DNA from 2 places in the Rhizorhabdus argentea genome. Region 1 is predicted to be linked to the other one. Evidence: riboswitches for the same ligand, from Rfam matches in the RefSeq annotation. Region 1 holds a riboswitch; the other holds the start of a gene.

Region 1 (3,410 bases):
GCACCGACAAAGCCCACCGGACAGCCGATGATCGCTGCGGGACGGGCGCAATCCGGGTCCTCCAGCATATTGAGCAGATGAAACAGGGCGGTCGGCGCATTGCCGATGGCGACTACCGCGCCCGCCAGATGCGGCCGCCACAGTTCCAGCGCCGCTGCCGAGCGCGTGTTGCCCATCGCCCGCGCCATGTCTGGCACCTGATGATCGTGGAGCGTGCAGATTACCGGATTGGACGCGGGCAATCGCCCACGGGTAACCCCCTCGCTCACCATCCGCGCATCGCACAGGATCGGTGCGCCATTTGCCAGCGCCGCACGTGCCGTGCTGGCAAACCCGATCGAGAAGCGGATATGCGGAGCCAGCTCGACCATGCCGGAAGCATGGATCATGCGCACCGCCAGCGGCTCTTCATCGACCGTGAAGCGGGCAAGATCGGCCTCTGCGCGGATCGTGGCGAAGGATTGGCGATAGATCGCCGCCCCATCGGTTTCATAGACATGCGGCATCAAACGGCTCCAAAATGAGCAAGAACCTCGAGCCGGCTGAGAGCCGGCCAGACAGCCGGCGAGCCAGCCGGCGCGTCGAGGGAAATATCGTAGAGGCCATCTCGACCGGTCAGAGTGACGTCGGCGCTACGCGGGCAGGCGCATCCTTTGGCGCAACCTGACACATGGAGTCGCCCGGCAACCAGCGGTGCAAGGCGGCGCGCTACGTCACGCGTTTCCACCGATGCTTGTGGGCAATGCGGGAAGCCGGGGCAGGCGTCGGCGCGCAGCAACGGATCGGCAGGATCGGTCACCAACCCGCGCGGGGAGGCAAAGGACGGATCGCCTTCCACCAAGACGATCCGCCAGGGCGTGAACCGCAGGGCCTGTGTCCCGCTATCCTGGGCGACCAGTTCGGCAAGAACCGATGCTTCTAGCCGGCCAAAGGGCAAACCGAAGGCCATGCCGAGACGACACGGCCCCGGCTGAACGCGTGCGACCGACGTCATCGACGGCACGTTTCCTGTCGCCCAGTTCGGCAGCTCGGCGGTGTGGCGGGCCATGCGCCCAGCTTCTCCACCGCCGCTTTCGAGGAACCACCAGGCTAGGGCGACCAGTGCATTCGCTTCCCCCCCATGGGGCACGGCAACGCCGGTGGACCGTCCATCGGCGCGCAGGATCAGCTTGCCATCGGCGCCGCGCTCGATGCGAAAATCCCCCCCATCGGAGCCTAGCGCGCATCCCACCCCGGCATCGACAACGAAACCCACCTTACCCGGCAACTCGGGTAGCTCGCCTAGTCGGGCCGCGAGGTCGCTCGCAACCCGATCGGTGTCATCGCCTTCCTGCCAGTCCGGCGCGACCAGGATATTGCGCCTTCTTTCCAGGTCGGCGTCAGCATCAACCAGATCTAGTGCCACAAGCTGTTGAACGAGTTGCGGCCAGTTGCCCTCGCCCACACCGCGAATCTGGAGGTTGGCCCGCGATGTCACGTCGATCAGGCCGTTGCCGTGCCGGTTCGCCGCAGCACAAAGTTCTCGAACCTGCGCAGCCGTCATGCGTCCGAGCCGGGGCTTTACACGCACCAGCAGTCCGTCGCCCGACATCATCGGCCGCCATGCATCGGGACACCAGCCCTTTGCCGTGAACCCGCTCATTACCCGCTCTCAGTTGGGTCGGGCGTCGCTAACGGTTCCGCATCCCTGCGGAAACCATGGTGCAGCATTCCGCGACAGACAGGTCATGGCAATTCTCCCCGCGCGCCAAGGCGACAATCGGATGGGGCTTGCCAGTTGATTACCGGCCGGCGCGCAGCCACGGGCTGACGCCGGAGCGCCCGTGGCCACACGACCGTGCAGCCCCAGCCGCACAGCTTCGTCGCCCAGACGGAGAATTACCGTGCCAAGACCATCCCCTGGGTCATGGCAAGAGCGACCAGTGCACCGGCAGGTCTCCTGGCTCGCGGGTCACGGCTTGATACGCACCTTCCCGGAGCGCCTTTAGGCGACTTCCAGTGGTCGCTCCCGCAAAGAGAGCCTGCGCATCGCGCTATCCGCTTACAGTTGCAGGGACAGCTGCGGATTTGGGAGCAAGCTCCCGCACCGCATTCCCATTAAAGCCCCTCGCGGGGCACCGGTGCGATCATCGATTCCCCGGACTGCTCCGGAAAATCACCGCTTCCTTAGCCCGGTTGTTGGCGAATGCCAATCCGGATGGGGCATTGCTTTCGATGTTCGTCAAGCTTCGGCAACGCTCAGGCCAGCGGCCTGACCGGTGCACAATTCTTCGAAGCTCTGCTCGACCAGCGTGACGTGGTACAGCATCGCGCTGTGAGCCGCCGCGGCATCGCCGCGGACTATGGCCGAAACAACAGCATCATGCTCCTCCAGCGAGCGCGGTAGCCGGCCCTCGACGTGGAACTGCGCGCGCCGGAAAGGGGCGAGCCGCCGCCGGATCGAAGCCGCCGTTTCGGCCAGGACGGCATTATGGGCGCCCTTGTAGATCATTGTGTGGAGCGCATGGTTGGCATCCGCGAAGGCGGCCGGGTCGTTGTGCGCCGCAATCTCCTTCATCTGGTCGTGCAGCGCTTGTAGCCTGCGGCGCTCGGTTGGTCCCATCGACAATGCGGAGAGCCGGGCGCAGGTCGCCTCGAGTTCGCCCATCGCGACGAACAGATCCTCGAGCTGGGCGGGGGTCACGCTGGCCACAACCGCACTTCGCCGCGGCCGCATCTCGATCAGCCCGGTAGTGGCTAATTGACGTAGTGCCTCCCGCACCGGCGTACGCGAGACTGAATAGCGTTGAGCGAGATGTTGTTCGTCCAACCGGGAACCGGGCGCGAATTCGCCGGAAAGGATGGCCTCCGCCAAATCGTCGGCGAGCTTATCCACCGTCGTCCCGCTCGACACGTTCATCCTTCCGTTCGCGTTGGGCAACCTTCGCGCCCGCCAGGATGGGGCGCCTGAAATCTTGCATACAAATATGAGGTCCAAGCGACAATCCCGTTGCCGACTCAAATATTGTATGCAAGTCTGACATTGCGCATACAAATTTCGTCTTAAAGATCGAGTATGCGCGTGTTCGCAGAGGGGGTGTCTGGGCGCTAACCAATCAGGGAGCGACCCAAGATGCGAACGATATACAAAGGGGTAACCGCCGCGCTGCTAGTCACTTGCTGCAGCAGCGTGGCATCGGCCGAGGCGTGGGAGCTTCACGGCTTCGGCGATGTTTCCGTCAAGAAAGACTATGTCACGCCGCGCGGCCTCGTCGTCACCACGGACGGTGCCATGGTTCACCTGGTCAACGGGCTTTCGGTGAACAGCCCGAGCGGGGTATCGATCTATGCGGGCACCTTTCTTGCGCTCAACCCGGGCCATGCCACGGGTGGCGAGCCTCTCAACGAATTCGACTGGTGGGTTGGTGCCA
Region 2 (3,410 bases), on a different contig from region 1:
TCATGCCCCGGCACGTGCAGTCCTGCATCGGCAACAGGCACGGGATCATCCGGCCGCCCGATGTCCTGGCCGACAAGCGCCGCAGCGTGACGCAGGAAGCTCACCGCGTTGGCTATCCCGCCCTGGCGCAGATAATCGCGCAGCCGGGTCAGCGTTTCGACCGGCAAGGTCGAGGCAGCATCGAGCGCGGGATCGGGTTCGCGTCCATCGGCGATCGCCGCGAAGGCGATGCCCTTCTCGCGCGCCACCCGAGCGATCTCGTCGACGCCATAGGGCCAATAGGCCTTTCCCCCGAGCAGCATGACGCAGACGAACCTCGCCTGCGCAATCACCTTCTCCACATAGAGATCGACCGAATAGGGATGCTTGAGCTGGAGCAGATTGGCCAGGCGGATCGTCGGCGCGCCCTCCCCCAGCATCCCGGCCGCCTGCGCGAAGCAGGCGAGTTCGCTGTCGGCCACGGTCAGGAAGACAATCTCGCCCGGCGACTGGGCGAGGTCGATCGCCTCGTCGCCATTGGAGACCGTTCCCGGCGTGGCAGCCAGAAGATGCATCAGGCGGCGACTCCGCCCAGCACCGCCAACAACGCCGCCTCGATCGCCGGCTGACGAAGGCCTTTTTGTCCGATCACGACGAGTTGCGACTGGCGCGCTTCCTGGGCGGTCCAGGCACGATCGAAATAATGCTGGATACGGGGGCCCACCGCCTGGATCACTAGCCGCGCCGGCTTGTCGCGAATTGCGATCATGCCCTTGATGCGCAGGATGTCGTGTGCCGCAATCTGCTCCGACATCGCCGCCAGCAAGGGCGCGACATCGTCTACCTCACCGCCCTTGACCACGAAGCTGTCGAAGTCGTCATGGTCATGATCGGGTTCGGCATCATGATGCGATGGCCGCGCCTGCAGGTCGTCTTCGGCTCCCGCGAACAGGCCGAGCAGCACAGTTGCATCGACCGCGCCATGATCGGCACGCACGATCTTCACGCCGCTGCGGGTATCCCCGGCAATATCGGCCTCGATCTTCGCAAGCGTCGCCGCATCGACCAGATCGGCCTTGTTGAGAATGACGAGATCCGCGCAAGCGAGCTGATCCTCGAACAATTCCTCGAGCGGGCTGTCATGATCGAGGGTCGGATCGGCCGCTCGGGCGAGCGCCAGCGCCGCTTCATCGGCAGCAAAGCGCCCCGCCGACACCGCATCGGCATCGATCAGCGCGATCACCCCGTCGACTGTCGAGCGGGTCCGGATCTCGGGCCATTGAAACGCCTTGAGCAACGGCTTGGGCAGCGCCAGGCCCGAGGTCTCGATGATGATATGCTCGGGCGGATTGGGGCGGTCGAGCAGCTTCTGCATCGTCGGCAGGAAATCGTCGGCGACGGTGCAGCAGATGCAGCCATTGGCGAGCTCGACGATGTCGTCGTCGGGGCACGCCTGGTCGTTGCAGCCCTTGAGCAACTCGCCATCGACGCCGACGTCGCCGAACTCGTTGACGATCAGCGCGAGTCGCCGGCCCCTCGCATTCTGCAGAAGATGGCGGATCAGCGTGGTCTTCCCGGCGCCGAGAAAGCCGGTGATCACCGTCGTCGGTATCTTGCTCATGCGCGGCGCTCCCATCGAGCGGCGGGCAAGCGGACAATATTGGCCTTCATCGGGATTCCCCGGCACCTGAGCGACATCGGTGACGGGGCTTACCGCTCGCGAGCACGAACGGCCGGCACGCGACGACGGGCGGGCGCCAAAGGCACCCATCGTCACACAACCGCGCGGCACCCGCCGCATCGTTCGTCGCTCAGACGGAAGAACCGTGCCCCGGCCAATCCCTGGACCAAAGCAAGAGCGACCAGACGCCGGCAGGTCTCCTGGCTCGCGGGTCGCAGCTCGATGTGCGCCTTCCCGGATCGGATCGATCCAGTGACCGTGCCCTTCCGGATGGAGGAGCACATGCACATCTCGCTCGCCGCTTACAGTTGCAGGGACAGCCGCGGATTTGGGAGGAACCTCCCGCACCGCATTCCCGTTTTAAGCCTCTTGCGAGGCACCGGCGCGATCTAATGGCAGGAGTTACCTCCTGCCTGACGCCGCTCATAACCACATTTGCGGGTCATACCAACTGCTCTTTGTGGCTCGGAGCGGCGCTTCCTAGAAGTTCATCCGGCCGCCGAGGCGCAAAGTGCGTGGCTCTACCACGCGGCTCAGCCGCCCCACGGCTGGTCCCGCTGTATCGAACGAGGGGATATAGGATTCGTAATAATAGGCGATGTCCTTGTCGCGGCTGTTGAGGACGTTGAGCACCTCGCCATAAATCTCGAAATGCCCCAGCTTGCGGGCTGCGCGCAGGTTGACAACCGTGCTGCCCGAGTCCCTGACGCTGTTGTCTTCGATCAGCGGATAGGGGCCGAGGTGGCGGACACGGATGCTAGCCTCCCACGGATCGAACACCAAAGCGACGCCGGCCGATGCGGCGTTTTCGAAGGCGTTCGGGATGCGGTCTCCATTGCCGTATCGCGACCGGCTCGCGGTATAGTTGCCGTCGATCGCCAACCAGGTCTTCGGCCGCCAGAATGCCACCAACTCATAGCCGCGGCGCTTGCTTGCGCCCGTAGGCTCGACCGCGTTGGAGTCGCCGATGAAGCGCAGTTCGCTGTCGACGTTCAACCACCAATAGGTCGCGGTCAGCGCAAAACCGGGCAATTGCCATCTAGCGCCGACTTCACGGCCTTCACCCCGCACGAGCACGGGCACCGGCGCCTCGGCGTTGACCGCGCCCCGCACATCGTTGGAATGAAAGCCGCGGCCCCAGTTGCCATAGAGCTCGAGCCGACGGGTCGGGGAGTAGGCTATCGACACCCTCGGTGAGAAGATTGCATCATTGCCATTGCCCTCTCCGGCGATGCCCGCCGCCTGGTCCTTCGCACGCACGACATAGTGGTAATAGTCGCCGCGCACGCCGCCGATCAGACGAAGGCCAGTGAAGGGCATCCAACTCGCCTCGCCGTATAGCGCTGCCGAGGCTTCCTCGACATGATGGCGACCAAGCGACGCGAGGAATAATCGTGCGCTCGTCCGATAGACGCCAACGTTGCCGATGTGATCGTATCGCTCTTCCGTGCCGAGAGACAAGGTGAGAGCCGGCGTCACGGTCCAGCGCTTCTCGCCCCGCGCACCAACGATCCAGCGCCTGTCGAATTGGCGGATTTGGGCGCTGGTCCCGTCGGGGTCGGTGTAGGTAGGATTGGAATACATCGACCAGTCGTAGAACTGGCCATAGAGGTTCGCGTGCCAGTCGGGCTGGCGAACCGCGACGTTGGCGACGAGCCGACTGGTCTCGCCGCGCGCGGTGGAGTCGGGCGAGCAGAAGACATCTCTGCAGATGGCGGAACCGATGATCCGCTCGGGTATCTGCTCGGTC

What was found. Region 1 has a riboswitch for cobalamin ahead of cobG (precorrin-3B synthase). Riboswitches for the same ligand answer to the same signal wherever they lie in the genome.
Region 2: it holds a riboswitch for cobalamin, as region 1 does, so the genes downstream of both, cobW (cobalamin biosynthesis protein CobW) here and cobG (precorrin-3B synthase) in region 1, are expected to answer to the same signal.

Annotation. Positions count from the first base shown of each region.
Region 1 is NZ_JBANFK010000005.1:27,082-30,491, forward strand. It holds gene AAC645_RS06090 (precorrin-8X methylmutase) at 1-506, opposite strand, end outside; gene cobG (precorrin-3B synthase) at 506-1,642, opposite strand; cobalamin riboswitch at 1,913-2,137, opposite strand; gene AAC645_RS06100 (GntR family transcriptional regulator) at 2,222-2,899, opposite strand; gene AAC645_RS06105 (hypothetical protein) at 3,170-3,410, shown strand, end outside.
Region 2 is NZ_JBANFK010000003.1:147,800-151,209, reverse strand. It holds gene cobN (cobaltochelatase subunit CobN) at 1-554, opposite strand, end outside; gene cobW (cobalamin biosynthesis protein CobW) at 554-1,600, opposite strand; cobalamin riboswitch at 1,834-2,059, opposite strand; gene AAC645_RS03610 (TonB-dependent receptor) at 2,141-3,410, opposite strand, start outside.